Regions from separate parts of the Mesorhizobium erdmanii genome, predicted to be linked through region 3. Evidence: riboswitches for the same ligand, from Rfam matches in the RefSeq annotation. Region 3 holds a riboswitch; each other region holds the start of a gene.
The links. A riboswitch is a leader RNA that binds a small molecule or an ion and turns the genes downstream of it on or off. The one in region 3 is predicted to bind cobalamin.
Positions count from the first base shown of each region.

Region 1: it holds a riboswitch for cobalamin, as region 3 does, so the genes downstream of both, EB233_RS22605 (DUF1636 family protein) here and bluB (5,6-dimethylbenzimidazole synthase) in region 3, are expected to answer to the same signal.
Region 2: it holds a riboswitch for cobalamin, as region 3 does, so the genes downstream of both, EB233_RS01995 (aromatic ring-hydroxylating oxygenase subunit alpha) here and bluB (5,6-dimethylbenzimidazole synthase) in region 3, are expected to answer to the same signal.

Region 1 is NZ_CP033361.1:4,636,078-4,641,985, reverse strand. Features, by position in the region: gene EB233_RS22615 (ABC transporter permease) at 1-993, shown strand, start outside; gene EB233_RS22610 (substrate-binding domain-containing protein) at 1,121-2,089, shown strand; cobalamin riboswitch at 2,462-2,666, shown strand; gene EB233_RS22605 (DUF1636 family protein) at 2,759-3,157, shown strand; gene EB233_RS22600 (ABC transporter ATP-binding protein) at 3,154-3,942, shown strand; gene EB233_RS22595 (ABC transporter substrate-binding protein) at 4,004-4,951, shown strand; gene EB233_RS22590 (FecCD family ABC transporter permease) at 4,951-5,908, shown strand, end outside.
Region 2 is NZ_CP033361.1:442,808-448,715, reverse strand. Features, by position in the region: gene EB233_RS02000 (FAD-binding oxidoreductase) at 1-950, opposite strand, end outside; gene EB233_RS01995 (aromatic ring-hydroxylating oxygenase subunit alpha) at 971-2,218, opposite strand; cobalamin riboswitch at 2,334-2,535, opposite strand; gene EB233_RS01990 (DUF680 domain-containing protein) at 3,031-3,231, shown strand; gene EB233_RS01985 (DUF680 domain-containing protein) at 3,303-3,506, shown strand; gene EB233_RS01980 (DUF680 domain-containing protein) at 3,574-3,810, shown strand; gene EB233_RS01975 (ABC transporter ATP-binding protein) at 3,888-5,000, opposite strand; gene bglA (beta-galactosidase BglA) at 5,030-5,908, opposite strand, start outside.
Region 3 is NZ_CP033361.1:5,087,529-5,093,436, forward strand. Features, by position in the region: gene EB233_RS24790 (pirin family protein) at 1-100, opposite strand, end outside; gene EB233_RS24795 (DUF2277 domain-containing protein) at 110-376, opposite strand; gene EB233_RS24800 (exodeoxyribonuclease VII small subunit) at 420-671, opposite strand; gene EB233_RS24805 (histone deacetylase family protein) at 675-1,601, opposite strand; cobalamin riboswitch at 1,723-1,924, shown strand; partial or broken gene bluB (5,6-dimethylbenzimidazole synthase) at 1,997-2,599, shown strand; gene EB233_RS24815 (hypothetical protein) at 2,719-3,702, opposite strand; gene EB233_RS24820 (TetR/AcrR family transcriptional regulator) at 3,793-4,401, opposite strand; gene EB233_RS24825 (MFS transporter) at 4,518-5,741, shown strand; gene ribB (3,4-dihydroxy-2-butanone-4-phosphate synthase) at 5,793-5,908, opposite strand, start outside.

The DNA.
Region 1 (5,908 bases), 450 kb from region 3:
CGCGATCCGCTGGCTCTGGTGGTGCGCTTCCAGAGCCTGATCGGTCTCGTCGTGGTGGCGATCGGCGGCATCATCTTCTCGCCACGCCGCCATGGAGAGATCCTGTTCCTCAACCCCGACAACATCGCCAACATCGTGCGCGCCGTGTCGGAGACCGGCATCATCGCCATCGGCATGACCTTCGTCATCATCACCGCCGGCATCGATCTGTCGGTCGGCGCGGTGCTTGGCCTCTCCAGCGTCGTCACCGCATCGATGATGATTTCGGGCGGCTTCGGCCTCATCCCGACCATCCTCGCGGTGCTCGTCATGGGCATCGTCTTTGGCGCCATCCAGGGCACCATTTCGACTCGTTTCAGGCTGGAACCGTTCATCGTCACGCTGGCCGGCCTGCAGGCGGCGCGCGGTCTGGCGCTGGTCGTCTCCGGCAACCAATACATCAACATTTCCTATGGCGAGGGGCCGGGCCTGGCGCCGCCGGTGTTCGCGGTGCTCGGGGAGCGGCTCTTCAACAACACCGTGCCGGTGGCGACCCTGGTCTTCGTCGTCTTTGCTGCCATCGCCACCATCGTGCTCAACACCACGCGCTTCGGCCGCTACGTTTTCGCCGTCGGCGGCAATGAGCGCGCCGCACGCATCTCCGGCGTGCCCGTCTCCATGGTGAAGATATCGGTCTATGCCATCACCGGCTTTGCCGCGGCGCTGGCAGGCATCGTGCATGCCGGCCAGTTCAATTTCGGCAGCGCCAATGACGGCATGGGCTATGAGCTGACGGCAATCGCCGCCGTGGTCATTGGTGGCACCAGCCTGTTCGGCGGCGCCGGCTCGATGGTCGGCACCGTTGCCGGCACCATCATGCTGGGCGCGCTCGCCAACATCCTGCAGCTCAACAACATCACGCCCGCCATGCAACTGCTCGCGACAGCCGCGATCATCGTTCTGGCGGCAGTGCTTCAATCCCTCGTTCGCCGCCGCGAGGGTTTGGGCCGTTGATGCATGCCGCGCAAAAAGTGAAATCGGTTTTGCGACAACGACATGGATCAACAAACAGGAGGAGAGACGGCAATGTTGACGTCAACCAAATGTCCGGCCCCCGGCCAGACGAGGAGGAGAGTGAGTAATGAAAACGATTTTCAGAAGCGTGCTTCTGGCAGGCTCGTGCCTATGCGTTGCCGGCACTGCCTATGCGGCCGAGCCACTGGTGAAAGCCTGCGCCAAGGACGGCCAGTTCATCATCGGCTTCTCGCAGGCCAACAATGCCGAACCCTACCGCCAGCACGTCAATGACGAGCTGACCGCGGCGGCCAAGGAAGTGCCCGGCTTCACGCTGCAGATCGCCGACGGCGCCGGCAACGTCAACACGCAGACCTCGCAGGTCGACAATTTCATCACCCAGAAGGTCGACATCTTGCTGATCTCGCCCTTCGAGGCAGCGCCGCTGACGCCGGCTGTGAAGCGCGCCATGGATGCCGGCATTCCGGTCATCGAACTCGACCGCAAGACCGTTGGCGATCCCGGCAAGGACTACACCGCCTTCATCGGCGGCGACAATTACAAGATCGCGCTCGAGGCAGGCAAATATACCGCCAAGACCTTGTTGCCCGAAGGTGGCGAAGCAGCCGTGTTGGAAGGGCTGCCGAGTTCCACCCCGGCAGTCGAGCGGCTGAACGGCTTCAAGGACGGCGTCAAGGAAAATGCCAAGATACAGGTGGTGGCCGAGCAGGCTGCCGACTGGGTGCCGGATAAAGCCCAGACCGCCTTCTCGGCGATGCTCCAGGCGCATCCTGATATCAAGGTGCTCTACGCCTCGAACGACATGATGGCGGCAGGCGCGCTGCTTGCCGCCAAGGGGGCGGGCAAGCAGGTCAAGATCATCGGCACGGACGGCCTGCCGGGGCCGGCCGGCGGCATCGAGGCTGTTGCAAAAGGTGACTGGGCGGCGACCTTCACCTATCCGACCGGTGCCAAGGAAGCGATCGAGATGTCGAAGAAGATTCTGCTCGATTGCGCCTCGTCGGTGGATCCGACGGTCACCGTCGACACCACTGCGATCACGGCTGAAAACGCCAAGCAGATGTCAGGCAAGTAGGCGCGGCTGCCCTTCAGCTATGCGATTCGGGGCGGGGTTCACTCGAACTCCGCCCATCACCGAGTAGCCGCTGGCGGCGCCGAAAGTCCGCATCGCATGAAAGCGCGGCACGCCGCTGCTTTGGGCGGCATTGTCGAGTTTTACGGCCTTGGGAGATGCATCCGCCCGATCCACCCTGGCGGCTTCGGCCTTTCGATCTCCGAAATCCCGATCGGCCTTCTTAAAAATCTGCCGACGTTTCGATGACCGCCTGCGATGCCGGGATTGACACCGCCGTTTGCTCTGGTATGTTATACCATAACAAAATTTGCTGATCTTGCGGACGTGTTGAGGGTCGGAGCAGAAAACCGTTGCGGCGCGATCGGCGGAAATCTACGATGCTCGGGTGATGGTCCCCGCGCCGAAAGGCACGGGGTGAAAAGGGAACACGGTGAGACCCCGAGGGATCGAGACCGTGGCTGCCCCCGCAACTGTAAGCGGTGAGCAAGATCCGACATGCCACTGGCCGGCAAGGCTGGGAAGGCAGGATTGCGCTGAGACCCGCGAGCCAGGAGACCTGCCATCACTGAGTTGACCGGACGGGGTGTGCCGGGAGGAGACGTGGACGTCGGTCTTGTCGGCCGGCTCGCCAACATCCTTCCGTCGCCAGTTTTGGAAAGTGACGGAAAGTTGGACGGCGCCATCGATCATCGCATCATCGTGTGCACGCTTTGCCGTGACATCCCGACCGGCATCAAGTCGGGCGCAAGCCTGTGCGCCGATTTGCGGTCCCGGTTTTCGGCCCGCCACGAGCCCGCCTTGGCGTATGGCTTCACGATCGAAGGCGTCGAATGCATGGCGGGTTGTGCGAGCCCGCTGACGGTGGCATTCCAGGCGCCGGGCAAGGCGTCTTATCTTTTCGGGTCCATCGACGCCGAAGCCGACGCCGGCGATCTGGTGCGATTTGCCAGGCTCTACGCCTCGCTCGCCGACGGCTGGTGCAATTCCGGGCAACGTCCGCCGCGGCTGGCCGGCAAGACGCTGGCCCGCATCCCGGCGCCGGGCAAGCTTGCAGGTGACCGTCGATGACAACTGCACTCCTCGAAGCCCGCGACCTCTGCGCGATCGCGAATGGCCGGGACTTGGTCCATGCGGTCAGCCTGTCGGTGGCGTCAGGCGATCGTCTTGCCATCATCGGTCCCAATGGCGCCGGCAAGACCACCCTGCTGCGCATGCTGTCGGGCATGCTCAGGCCAAGTTCGGGCGAGGTGAAGCTTGGCGGGCGACGCCTGGACAGGATCTCGACCGCCGAGCGGGCTTTGTGCATTGCCGTCGTCGGCCAGACCGACCAGCCGGATCCGCGGCTGGCGGTGATCGACTATGTCGAGCTTGGCCGCGTTCCGCATGCCGGCTTGAGGCGCAGGAGCGAGGAGCGCGATATCGTCGTCGACGCGCTGCGCCGGACCGGCCTGTTGCCGCTGCTTGGCCGCACCATCGGTTCGCTGTCGGGCGGCGAACGCCAACGCGCCCAGTTGGCGCGCGCCATCGCACAGCAGCCGAAAGTGCTGTTCCTCGACGAGCCGACCAACCATCTCGACCCACGTGCCCGCGCCGAGCTGCTCGAACTCGTGGCTGGCTTCGGCATGACGGTCATCGCGGTCCTGCACGATCTGGCCCTTGTCGCACCGTTCGCCACCAGGGTGGCGGTATTGAACCATGCCCGTCTGCAAGCGCTCGCCGCGCCGCGCGAAGCGCTGACCCAACAGTTGATCCGCGAGATTTTCGGCGTCGACGTGTTTCGCCTGCGTCACCCCACCGAGGACCGGGAACTCACGGTCTTCGATGTCCCGAACCGCGCCGCGCCGCCTTCCTGATCGAGCTTTCTTGATCGAACCCTTCCTTCATTCGACATCGTTCAACCAAGGAGCAAAACCTGTGAAACGTCTCGCACTGTCGCTCGTCTTCTCGCTGCTGGCCTCGGTAGCCTTTGCTTTCCCGGTCACCGTCGACAGCTGCGGCAAACCGCTGACCTTCGAGGCTCCGCCCAAGCGCGCCGTCATCCATGACCTAAACATGGCCGAGATGGCCTTCGCGCTGAAGCTGCAGCAGTCGATCGTTGGCCTGACCGGTATCACCGGATGGTACAAGGTCGGCCCCGAATTCAAGGCCGAGCAGGGCTCGATCCCCGAGCTGGCGCCAAAATACCCAACGCTCGAAAACCTCGTCGCGGTCGAGCCCGATTTCTTCTTCGCCGGCTGGTACTACGGCATGAAGCCCGGCGGCGACGTGACCCCCGACACGCTCGCCCCGTACGGCATCAAGACGCTGGTGCTGTCCGAAAGCTGCGTCCATCTTGACAAGAACCGCCCGGCCGCCTCCATGGATCTGCTCTATGGCGACGTCGAAAAGCTGGGCAAGATCTTCGGCAAGGAGGCGGACGCGGAAAGGCTCGTCTCCGGCTGGAAGGCACAATTGGCCAAGATCACCGCGAAAGTTGGCAGCGCCAAGGGGACGCGCGTTTTCCTCTATGATTCCGGCGAGGACAAGCCGTTCACATCAGGAAAATTCGCCATCCCGAGCGCCATGATAGCTGCTGCCGGCGGCGACAACATCATGGCCGACATGGAAACGAGCTGGGGCAATACGGATTGGGAAACCGTGGCGTCGCGCAATCCGCAATTCCTCATCCTGCTCGATTACCAGGATGGCGGCGGCTACAAGAAACTGCTCGATTTCCTTAAGGTCCATCCGGCCATGAAAGAGACGGACGCGGTCAAGAACGAGCGCTTCGTCGCGCTCCGCTATGCCGAACTGACGCCCGGGCCTGCAAACATCGAGGCGATCGAAAAGATCGCCAAGGCGATGCATCCGGAAGCGTTCTGATGCTTCTGGCCTCGGTGCATAAACCCGGTGCGCTTTCAGGACACAAGGCATTCGTGCTGGCGATAGTGGCGGGCACGGTGGCGGTCGTCGCCCTCGTGCTGCTGTCGATCGCCTATGGTTCGACGCTGATCCCGCTTACCGACGTCATCGCCTCGCTTGGCCATGCCGTCGGGTTGAACGAGCACCAGGTGTCGGGCCCGGTCGGCAAGATCGTCGTCGATCTCAGGCTGCCGCGCACGCTCCTGGCGGTCTGCGTCGGCGGTGGCCTAGGCATCACGGGTGCCCTGTTGCAGACGGTGACCCGCAACGATCTCGCCGATCCCTTCCTGTTCGGCCTGTCGTCGGGCGCGGCCGCGGGGGCTGTCTCCGTCATCACCGTCTTTGGCGACAGTTTCGGTATCTGGACCTTGCCGGTCGCGGCCTTCACCGGCGGCATACTGGCCGCCTGCATCGTCCTGCTGCTGGTCGCGCGGGTGAGGGGGCAGGGGCCGGAACGGCTGATCCTCGCCGGGCTTGCCGTCTCCTTCCTGTTCACCGCCTTGACCAACTATCTGGTCTTTGCCGGCGACCAGCGTGCGGCCCATTCGGTGCTGTTCTGGACGATGGGCGGGCTCGGTCTGGCGCGTTGGGACAATGTGTGGCTCGGCGCAGTTGGCGCCGGCACGATTGCCGCGTACGGATTGTGGAATCATCGCAGGCTGGACGCCTTCCTGGCCGGTGAAAGTGCCGCCGAGAGCCTTGGCGTGCCGGTGGCGCGGATGCGCAGGATGACCTTTCTCGTCGCCGCCTTCTCGACGGCAATTCTCGTCTCGGTCGCCGGCGTCATCGGCTTTGTCGGGCTGATGATCCCGCATCTGTCGCGGCCGTTGGCCGGTGCCTTGCATCTGCGCCTGATTGCGAGCTGCGCACTGTTCGGCGCCGTGCTCCTGCTGGCAAGCGACCTTCTGGCGCGGACCT
Region 2 (5,908 bases), 2.0 Mb from region 3:
CCGAATTCGCAGGCCGCCGGTATCCGCACGCCCGAGGCGCGCGCCGTCTGCAGCACGGTCTGGCCGGCGACGCATTCGGCGTCGACATCCGAAAGCGCGAAGCGGATCGCTGTCGCGGCTTCGACGGGAACAGTCACGCTGTCCGGCGCGGCGAACGGCGCCGGGACTTCCTCCACCGCGGGTGCGGCAAAGCTCTCCTGGTGGTATTTCGTCATGTCGAAGCCGGCGGCTTCCAGCATGCCGCGCACGGCGCGCATGAAGGGGTCCGGACCACAGCAGAAGATCTCGCGTTCGCGGAAATCGGGCGCCAGCAGCGGCAGCCGGATGGCATCGATCCGACCCATATGGCCGTACCAGCCCTCGCGGCTTGACCGTTCCTCGATCATGAAGCCGAGCGACAGGCCAGGCATATGGCCGCCGAGCAGTTCGAGCTCCTTGCGGAAGATGATCTCTTCGGCGCGCCGCGCGCAGTTGACGAAACCGACATCGGTCCATGGCGCGCAGTCGTTCAGCCAGCGCAGCATCGACATCATCGGCGTCACGCCGGAGCCGGCCGAGATGAACAGATATTTGGCCGCCGGGTGGCTGTGCAGCGAAAAGTCACCGCTCGGCCCGTAAGCCTTGACATGCGAGCCGGGCACCAGATGATCGAACATCCAGCGCGTGCCGATGCTGCCGGCCTGCGCCTTGACCGTCACCGCGATCGAAAATGGCCGCGATGGCGAGGACGAAAGCGTATAGGTGCGCATCAGCGGCCCATCGGATGTCGGCAGTTCCAGCGTCACGAACTGGCCCGGCTTGTAGCGGAACCAGGTCTGGTTGTCGGAGCGGAAGGTGAAGGTCCTGACGTCAGGCGCTTCGTCGCTGACGCCGATCACTTCCAGCACCTGCAGCCTGTCGTTCCAGGGCGCCATCTGGTCGAGATGGCGATAGAGGCCAAGATCCGTCATCGCATTCATCCCTCAACCTCTCAGGCCACACTGCGCAGGGCCGGCCGGCCATCGTCGGCAAGTCGCGGGCCGATGAAGCGGGCGTACCAGTCGACGAACTGGATCACACCGCCCTCATGCAACTCCGAATAGGGGCCGGGCTCATAGGCAGGCGACAGAATGCCGAAGGCATTTTCCTCGACGATGCGGCGGTCCTGGTCGTTGGTCTCGGTCCAGACATGGGTGAGTTCGGCAAGATCGTAGTCGACGCCTTCGACCGCATCCTTGTGGACCAGCCATTTCGTCGTCACCGCCGTTTCGGTGGCGCTGATCGGGAGTACGCGGAAGGTTACGGCATGGTCGATCAGGATATGGTTCCAGGTTGTCGGGTAGTGATAGTGCATCAACGTACCGATGCGGTCGGCGGAGACCGTGTCGGAGAGGTTCTTCTTCACCGCCCGCTTGCCGGTCATCGTGTAGCTGACCGCGTCACGCAGCAGCGGCGCGCGGGTGGCGCGGTATTGACCGGCGGGGTCGATGCGGAATTTGCTCGGCAAGCCGTCGGCCTCGCATTTGGCCCAGTGCGCCAGCATTTCCGGATCGCTGTCGGCGCCCTGCACGCCGGTCACCGTCGGAGCTTCCGGGAAGGTCTTGCACAGTTCCGGGTGATTGCCGGCGCAATGATAGCACTCGCGGTTGTTTTCCCAGACCAGCTTCCAGTTGCCCTTTTCGACGATCGTGCTCTCGAAAGCGATTTTTGCTTCATTCAAGCGGTGCGGCTTGAGATAGGGTTCGATCATCGCCCGCATCGGTGCGAAGTCGGCGGGCTCCTTGGCCAGGCAGATGAAGATATAGCCGGCCACGCTTTCGCAGGCGACCGGCTTCAGGCCGAACTGGCTCTTGTCGAACCCATCGGCCATCTGGCGGGCAAACAGCAGTTTTCCGTCAAGCTCATAGGTCCACTGGTGATAGGGGCAGACCAGTTTGGCGGCCATTCCCTTGTCGGTGTTGCAGACGCGGCTGCCGCGATGGCGGCACGAATTGTGGAAAGCGTTGATCTTGCCCTGCTGGTCGCGCACCAGCACGACCGGATAGTCGCCGATCTGCACGGTGATGAAGCTGCCGGGCTTCGGCAGTTCGCAATCATGGCCGATGAACAGCCAGTCGCGGTACCAGATCAGCTCCATGTCGAGCTTGAAGAAATCGGGATCCGTGTAGAAGGGCTGTTCAAGCGAGAATCCGTCCCTGCGGCCGCTCAAGAGCCTCAGCATGTCGTTGCGCGTATCCATGTCCTGTCCTCGTGTCTAAGGACTGACTATGGTGGTGATTGAGGAAGGATCGGGCGCGGGGCGGCAAAAGCCGGGCGTGCGCCATCCACCTCTTGACCGCCCACCGCGATCAGTCGAGTTCAAAAAATCGCGGGCTGGTTTCCGGGCTCTGGAGTTGTCCTTGCGGACGATCGCGACACCTTCCCAGGCTTTCGCCCAGTGGTCTCCCGTTGCGACTTGAACTCCACCACCGTTGCGGGGGCAGCGCCGGATTCTGACCGGCTTCCCAATTCTCCGCTCCATCGTCACGAAGCGGCACCTGAGATGACTTGATCTAATCACGACAGCGTTTGCGACATCGGCATGAAAGCGACATCGCATCCATGTGGCGCGACACGCATGCGCCCATGATCCGATCAAGAGGGCGGTCGCGAAAATCGTCTTGCTGCCGGCGGTGCCGGCTATCGAAGTCGCCCCCGGAACGGGAGCAAAACGGTTAACGGTTTCGAAAAGTGACTATTAGCAGATTCTAAAATCGAACCGAACGGTTCGTTTCTGTTGACGGTGCGTGCAGGACGGTGTGAACGCTGAGCTTCGGATACAGTTGGTGATCGCGCTGCTGCTTTTGCCTAAAAGTTTGATATCAAAAACAAAAACATCTGCGTTGGAAGGTCTTGGTACAATTTCAAGTGGTGGATTCTTGGTCCACACGGAACAACTTCGTGATTGGAAACGGCAGGCTGGCTCTCCCACATCGGGGCGGTCCGAACGACGCGATTTTTAATCCCAAGACACGCCGCTAGACGGACGGAAAAAATACTGGAGTACCCAAAATGAAAAAGATTGTTCTCACTGCCGCCGCCCTTCTGGCCATTTCCGGCAGCGCCTTCGCTGGTAGCGACCACTATGGTTCGAATGCCCCCGCAGCCACTGCTGCTGTCGACAGCTCGTACACCGCTTCGACCAAGAAGTCGGAACCAGCTGCCCAGACGCCTGCCACGGGTGCCGACCACAACCTCTTCGGCAACAACTAATTGCCGATCTCCAGCAGGCGGCGGGCTTGGCTCGCTGCCCTGGCGAACTCGAAGAATTCAGGAGACTTGAAATGAAAAAGATCATGCTTGCTGCCGCCGCCGTTCTGGCTATCTCCGGCAGCGCTTTCGCCGGTAGCGACAACTACGGCTCCAATGGCGCCAACCAGCCCGCTGCTACTTCGACCGACGGCTCGTACACGGCTTCGATCAAGAAGTCGGAGCCGGCTGTCCAGGCCCCTGCTCAGGGTGCCGACCGCAATCTCTTCGGCCGCTAACAGCCGATTCCGGGAGCTGCTGCTTGCGCCGTTGCTCCCGTGACACTCAAAATTCAGGAGACTTGAAATGAAGAAGATCATCCTTGCTGCCGCCGCCGTTCTGGCCATCTCCGGCAGCGCTTTCGCCGGCAGTGACAATTACGGCTCCAATGGCGCCAACCAGCCTGCCGCGACTTCGGTTGACAATTCGCGCACGGCTTCGATCCGTGAAAGCGGCTCGCCCGTCTACAAGCTGCTCAATTCGTCGGGCGACGTACAGAAGTCGGCACCCCAGGGCGCCGACCGGAACCTCTTCGGCCGCTAACAGCCAAAGTCGATTCTAAAAAAGAGCGGCGGGCATTGCCCGCCGCTCTTTTTTGCGTTGTCGACGCGACGCGCGCTTTAAGCCGCCTTTGCTTCCGCTTCATGCAGCGCGAAGGACCGCCCGTCGGTGTCGAAGATATGCAGGTCCTCGGCATTGGCGCTCAGCCGCAATGTCGAGCCGCGCTTGACCTCGACATTGCCTGGCAGCTTGGTCACCAGCGGCAGGTCGGCGCGACCGATGTCGACATAGACCAGCTGAACCTCGCCGAGCTGCTCGACATAGTCGACCGTTCCCTCGAACAGGTAATCCGCACCGGTGGCGACCATCAGGTCCTCCGGCCGCACGCCGAAACTTACCGCCGCACCCTTGGACGAGGCCGGCGTCGCAATCGGCACCGTTGCCTTCCGTCCCCCGACATGGCTGACGACGGTAGGGTTGCCGGTCTTGTCGATCGTCGCCGGCAGGATATTCATGGCTGGCGAGCCGATGAACTGGGCGACGAACAGATTGCCGGGCTTCTTGTAGAGATCCATCGGCGTGCCGACCTGCTCGATATGACCGTCCTTGAGCACGACGATGCGGTCGGCCAGTGTCATCGCCTCGACCTGGTCGTGGGTGACGTAGATCATCGTCGTGTTGGGCATCGATTCCTTCAGCTTGGCGATCTCGATACGCGTGGCGACGCGCAGTGCGGCATCGAGGTTCGACAGCGGCTCGTCGAACAGGAACACTTTCGGATTGCGCACGATGGCGCGGCCGATAGCGACGCGCTGGCGCTGGCCGCCCGACATCGCCTTGGGTAGCCGGTCGAGATACTTGGTCAATTGCAGGATTTCCGCGGCCTGCCGCACCCGCCTGTCGATCTCGGCCTTGCTTTCCTTGCCGATCTTCATCGAGAACGCCATGTTGTCGTAGACGGTCATGTGCGGATAGAGCGCATAGGACTGGAACACCATGGCGATGCCGCGCTTCGATGGCGGCACGTCATTCACCACCTCGCCGTCGATCTTGAGCTCGCCGGACGTGATTTCCTCGAGCCCGGCGATGGAGCGCAACAAAGTCGACTTGCCGCAGCCCGACGGACCGACGAAGACGATGAACTCGCCGGATTTGATATCGAGGTCGATGCCATGGAGAATGTTGAGATTGCCGTAGGACTTCTTCACTTGTCTCAGATTGACATCGGCCATTGGTTTCCTCCTCCAGTGAGTTCCAAAAATCAGTCTATGCGTCCGAACCAGGCACCATAACCGCCGAGGTCCACCGAACCGGTGCTCGCTTGCCCGGAAAACCCGTGTCCGGGCAAAGGTTGTAGCGATCCGCGGCCAAGGTCAACCTTGGCCGGCTTGGCGCCCAGATTGAAGGCGCAGACGATCTGTTCGTTACCGGCGCGGCGCGTGAACGCGACGGTGTCCCCCTCGCTTTCGATGAAGGTGATGTCGCCCTTGGCCAGCGCCGGATGGGCGCGGCGGAAGGTGAGGAAGCGCCGGTAGTGCTCGAGCAGCGAAGCCTGGTCGCCCTGCTGGACGTTGACTGCCTGCGACAGATGCTTGGCCGGCACCGGTAGCCATGGCTTTGCCTGGGAGAAGCCGCCATTCCTGGCGCTGCCATCCCACACCATCGGCGTGCGGCAACCGTCGCGGCCCTTGAATTCCGGCCAGAAGCGGATGCCGTAGGGATCCTGCAAATCCTCGAAACGCAAGTCGGCTTCGCCCAGGCCGAGTTCCTCGCCCTGGTAGATGCAGACCGAGCCGCGCAGCGACATTAGCAGCGCCGAGATCATCTTGAGATAGGCGACCGGATCGGCTTCGCCGGCGGCCCAGCGCGAGGCCGGGCGCATCACGTCATGGTTGGAAAAAGCCCAGCACGACCAGCCATCGCTGGCGACCCTGCCGAAGGCTTCGAGCACCGAACGGACCTTGGCCGCGCTGATCTTTTCCGGCGCCAGGAAGTCGAAGGAATAGCACATGTGCACGCGCTTGCCGCCGGCTGTATAGGCTGCCACCACTTCCAGCCCGCGCTGGGAATCGCCGACCTCGCCGACAGCGGCGGTCGCCGGATATTCGTCGAGCAAGGCGCGGAAGCGTTCGAGGAAGCC
Region 3 (5,908 bases):
AGCCGCCAATGTCCTTGGCGTTCGGGATGACCATCAGCTCGATCTGATCGCTGGCAAAGGCGTCGCCGGCTTCAGGGTCTTTCCCCGGGAAGAAGCTCATGGCTGGCTCTCAGGCAAATCGGAGTGCTGATCTGGCCTTCGCCTTTTCAGCCTCTTCCTCACGATTGCGCGGTTCCTGGCTGGTCTCCAGCGAATCGACGAGATCGCGCGCCGCCGCGGCAATCGCCTCGACCGCATGGTTGAATGCATGTTCGTTGCGCTTGGAAGGCTTGGTCGAGCCGCTCAGCTTGCGCACGAACTGCAGCGCCGCGTCGCGCACCTCGTCATTGGTGGCCGGCGGCTCGAAGTTGAACAAGGTCTTGATGTTTCGGCACATTGCTTGAACTCCCTACCTGTTTTCTTCCCGCCCCAATTTTCAGTCACTCGGCGTCGAGCGGCTCCGCTCCGACCGGCTTGCCGTCGCGCGACAGCCTGATCTTCTCGACCTTGTCCTCGGCCGCCTTCAGCAGCCGGTCGCAATGCGCCTTCAGCGCCTCGCCGCGTTCGTAGATGCGGATCGACTGGTCGAGCGGTACGTCGCCACGCTCCAGATCATCGACGATCTTCTCCAGCGCGTCGAGTGCCTGTTCGAAGCTCATCGCCTTGACGTCTTCGTTGGTCTCAGCAGCCATAATTCATCCTTTCATCAGTCGCCCGACATGGGCGGCGACCGAAAATGCCAGTCCCTGCAGATCGTAGCCGCCCTCGAGCAGGCTGACGAGCCGGTTGCCGCTGTGGCGCGTGGCGCGCTGCATCAGTTGGCCGGTCGCCCAGTCGAAATCGTCCTCGGTGAGATTGATTTCGGCCAGCGGGTCGCGGTGGTGCGCGTCGAAGCCGGCCGAAATGATGATCAGGTCAGGCGCGAAATTGTCGAGCGCCGGCAGCACCCGCGAGAGGAAGGCATCGCGAAACACCTCGCTGCCGGTCTGCGGCGCCAACGGCGCGTTGACGATGTTGCCGGCGCCGGTCTCGTTCTTGGCGCCAGTGCCGGGGTAGAGCGGCATCTGATGGGTCGAGCAATAGAGCACCGAGGGATCGTCCCAGAAAATGTCCTGCGTGCCATTGCCGTGATGCACGTCCCAGTCGACGACGGCGACACGCTCGGCGCCATGCTTCTTCTGCGCGTAACGGGCCGCGATCGCGGCAGTGTTGAAGAAGCAGAAACCCATGGCCGTGGTCTTTTCGGCGTGGTGGCCGGGTGGGCGCGCGGCAACAAAGACATTGTCGGCCCGGCCGGTAAAGACATCGTCGACGGCGGCGTTGGCGGCGCCGATCGCGGTGATCACCGCCTGCCAGCTCTTAGGACTGGCGGTGGTGTCGGCATCAATGCGCGCGATACCCTCGTCGGGAATGGCGGCGCGCACGCGGGCGACGAAATCGGCGGGATGGGCGTAGAGGATGGTGGCCTCGTCGCCTTCCGGCGCCTTGACACGGTCAAGCGCGGCAAAGGCCTCGTCGTCGAGCACGCGCTCGATGGCGCGCAAGCGATCCGGCCGTTCGGGGTGACCGGGCGGAGTGATGTGCTCAAGGAAGATCGGATGGGTGTAGAGACGGGTTGTCATGCTTCCTATCTAGTGCCCCGGCGCCGCGATGGCCATGCATTGCGGCTTGATCGCTGGGGAAAATCATACCTGCGTCCATTGGCGTCGCCGCGGGGATTGGCGTTCGCGGGCGCTTCGGCGTAAGGTGCCGCCACTGCCTGGTGCCCGCCGGTCTGTTTGTTTAGCAAATGCTCTGGCGGGAGAATCGGGAACACGGTTTGATTCCGTGGCGTGCCCAACGCTGTAAGGGGGACCGCGCCGGTAAATGCCACTGTCGATGACGGGAAGGCACCGGAGGCGGGTTGATCCCGAGCCAGAAGACCGGCCTGGCAGGCATCGTCATCCGCATGGTCAGGCGGATGACATTGATTGGAATCGCAAGGGGACAAGCGATGCCGGAAGCCATGACCGCTCCAATGGGCGACGGATTTGAACAGGCGGCGCGCGACGCGGTTTACCGCGCCATGTTCACGCGGCGCGACGTGCGCAGCCATTTCCTGCCGACTCCGCTTGAAGACGAGGTGCTGGCGCAGCTTCTGCTTGCCGCCCATCACGCGCCGTCAGTCGGCTTCATGCAGCCCTGGAATTTCATTGTCATTCGCGATGCCGCGCGACGGGCGGAAGTGCGCGACCTGTTCCTGGCCGCGCGCGAACAGGAGCTGCCGGCCGTCGTGGAAGAGCGGCAGGCGCTCTACCGCAAGCTGAAGCTGGAAGGCATCTGCGAAAGCGCGCTCAACATCTGCATCACCTGCGACCGCGAGCGTTCGAAAGGCTCACCCCTTGGACGCTGGCACAATCCGGAAATGGATCTCTACAGCACGGTCTGCGCGGTGCAGAATTTCTGGCTGGCGGCACGGGCCGAAGGCGTGGGTGTCGGCTGGGTCAGCATCATCGAACCAAAAGCATTGAAAAACCTGCTGTCCATTCCCGAGCATGTGACGCCGATCGCCTATCTCTGCGTCGGCCGTGTTTCCGAGTTCGCTCCCAAACCGGACCTTGAAACGCATGGCTGGGGTCGGCGCCTGCCGCTGCCCGATTTGATCATGAGCGAGACTTTTGGCGGGCAAGGCGAAGCGCCGCTCAAATCCACGGCGTCTCGCCTCAACGGCTTTGTTGTTGAGCGGGCATGCGCCGCTGATCAGCGCGTCGCGCCGGCCGTGCCCCAGCGTGAGCCGCCGAACGAGGCCAGCGCCTTGTCCTTCAACTCCCGGAACTTCGACGACGCCTCGGCCAGCCTAGCGTCCCAGGCCGGATCGGGCACCTGGCCGGCGATGGTCTTGAAATAGACCTGCATCAGGCAGGCGATGGCGAAGGGCTCGATAAACGCCGCCTTGAAGGCCCAGGCGAAGACGATGGCGAGAACGAAGGCCCAGCCGGCGAGCTGCCCTGGCATCAGGAACAAAATTGCGGCGGCCGGAGCCAGCATCAGCAGAAAGATGACGAACGACACGCCCCACATGATCACCGCCAGCCAGACGGCGTTCTTGACCATGGTCTTGCCGTTCTGGGCGTAGAGCACGACGCCTTGCCGCGCGGTTTCGAAGGGCGAGGACGAGTTGATGCGGATGTTGTAGCCGAGAATGATCTCGTCGACATAGGTCAGCGACAGGCGGATCACCGTGTTGATGAAAGAGACCAGGCCACTCAAGCCGGGAATGGGCAGGAAGGCGGCAATGCCGCCGAGCAGGCCGGTGATGGCGCGGATGGCACCCTTGACCAGCTGGTCGACGACGAAAAGAATATTGGCCTCGGCGAAACGCTCTGTCACCACCTGCCTGGCATAGGCGATCTGGTTCTGGCCGTCGGGAACATCCCGGCCATCGATCAGATGGACCATGACGGCGATATGGCCGGCCTTGACGACGTAGAGGATGTATTCGCGGATCCAGTAGACGGCGATCGAGACCACGCCAAAGCCGACCACCCCGCCCCACAGGGCGAAGGACATCGGCCCGTCGGGATCGGTAGAGATATGGCCGACGCCAAAGCCGACCGAGGCACCGGTGCCAGTCGCGACGATGTAGGCCAGCGTAATGCCGAAATAGACGATCATGCGAAAGACAATGAAGGGCCAGGTCCGCATCATGATGGACACCGACCTGCCGATCTCGAAATCCCACATGCCCGAATCTCCCCTCAGAGATGGCTGCAAAGGATGCGCTCACCCCGAAGATTGTCAATCGGGGGCGCGCACCAGGCCGCAGACGGGATTTCAGTTCCTCGGGGTATCCGGTTTTCTGAGCAGGCCTTCGAGCAGTTGCTTGAACGCCGCCACCACCATCTTCGACGTCGCTTCAGGGTCGTTCGAATTGGCGATCCGCTGCGCCGCCTGGCTGCTGGCGCCATTGATCAGCCGCGCGGCGGTCTCCGGGTCGACGCTGGGGACGACCACTCCTTCCCCCTGCAGCGCGGTCAGGTGATCGGTCATTGAACCGACGCAGGCATTGGCATTCGACCATTGCGCCGGATCGCCCAGCACGGCCGGGCCATCCCGGAACATGATGCGCTGGATTTCCGGCTCCAGCGCCATCTCGATATAGGTCGTGCATTCGTCGACGAAATGCTGCCAGCGGGTCGGCGCCTTCGATGCGACCTCATTCACCCGAGCCGCCATTTCGGCATCGATTTCGGCAATAACCGCCTCCAGAAGCCCCTTCTTGTCGCCGAAGTGATGATAGAGGGCGCCGCGCGTCAGTCCGGCCGATGCGGTGAAATCGTCCATCGACGCTTCGGCGTAGCCTGTCGTGCCGAAGGCCTGGCGGGCGGCGGCGATCAGCTTGGCGCGCGTCTCGGCGATCATCTCCTTGCGGGGTCGGTGCATGCTTCTGGCCTTATCCACATACGTGACGTATGCCAATTGACATACGCCGCGTATGCTCTATCTAATCTTCATACGCTTCGTATGTAGTTGTCGAATTGTCCTTTGTCGAGGAACCCATGCAAAACCCCTATTCGGAAATCTTCCGCGCCCCAGGAGCCAAAGGCTTTGCAGCCGCCGGCTTCATGGCGCGCCTGCCGATCGCGATGGCGCCGATCGGCATCGTCGCGATGCTGTCGCAGACACGCGGTGAGTATTGGCTGGCGGGTGCCGTCTCGGCGACATTCGCGCTGGCCAATGCTTTCGTGGCGCCGCAAATATCGAGGCTGGTGGACCGTCTTGGCCAGACGCGGATCGTCATGCCGACCACAATTATCTCCGTGCTCGCGTTCCTCATGCTGATTGCGTCGGCCAATCAGGACTGGCCGGCTTGGACGTTGTTTTTGTCGGCGCTGCTGGCAGCGGCCATGCCCAGCATGCCGGCCATGGTGCGCGCGCGCTGGACCGAGCTTTTTCGCGGCCGGTCCGAGATGAACACTGCGTTTGCCTTCGAGTCGGCGGCGGACGAATTGGTCTATATCGCCGGAGCATCGCTGTCGGTCGGCCTGAGTACCGCCCTGTTCCCCGAAGCCGGCATGCTGGCGAGCACGCTGTTCCTTGCCTTCGGCTCGATGGCGTTCATCCTGCAGCGATCGACCGAACCGCATGTGCGTCCGGTGGACCAGGGCTCGAGCGGCTCGGCGATCCGGCTGCGCCCCGTACAGATCATCACCTTCGCCCTGATCTTCATCGGCGCCACCTTCGCGACAACGGAAGTGAGCACCGTGGCCATCACCAAGGAGCTCGGCCAAGCCGGCGCCGCCAGCCTCGTCATCGGCGTCTATGCGCTGGGGTCGTTCGTGCTCGGCATCATTGTCGGCGCGCTGAACCTGAAGGCACCATTGCAGCGCCAGCTGGCAATCGCGGTAGCCCTGGTTGCACTCGGCACGCTGATGCCGCTCACCGCCAACAGCGTGCCGCTTCTGGCGCTGACCGTATTCATAAGCGGCGTGGCGATCTCGCCGACCTTCATCACGGCTTTCGGCCTGATCGAACGCCATGTGCCGGAAGCGATGCTGACCGAGGGCATCACCTGGGTCACCACCGGCATCGGCATCGGCATGGCGCTCGGTTCGTTCGCCGCCGGAGCGGCTGTTGACGCGTTCGGCGCCCAGAACGGGTTCTGGGTCTCTGTGGCATCGGGCGCAATCGCGCTGGCGACGGTGCTGCTCGGCCAGCGCAGCCTGGCCACTCACAAATGCGACCTGGACGGATGCGAAGCAGCCATCGCTCCTGCGGAGTAACGATTAGGAGTCAGCCGTCAAGTACACTTCCGAAGGCTCAGCCCTTCCTGCCTAGATAATCTCGGTCTTGGCAATGTGGATGCCAAAGCCTTCCAGGCCGACATAGTGGCGCTCGCGCGAGGCGATCAGGTTGATCGAGGAAATGCCGAGATCCTTGAGTATCTGCG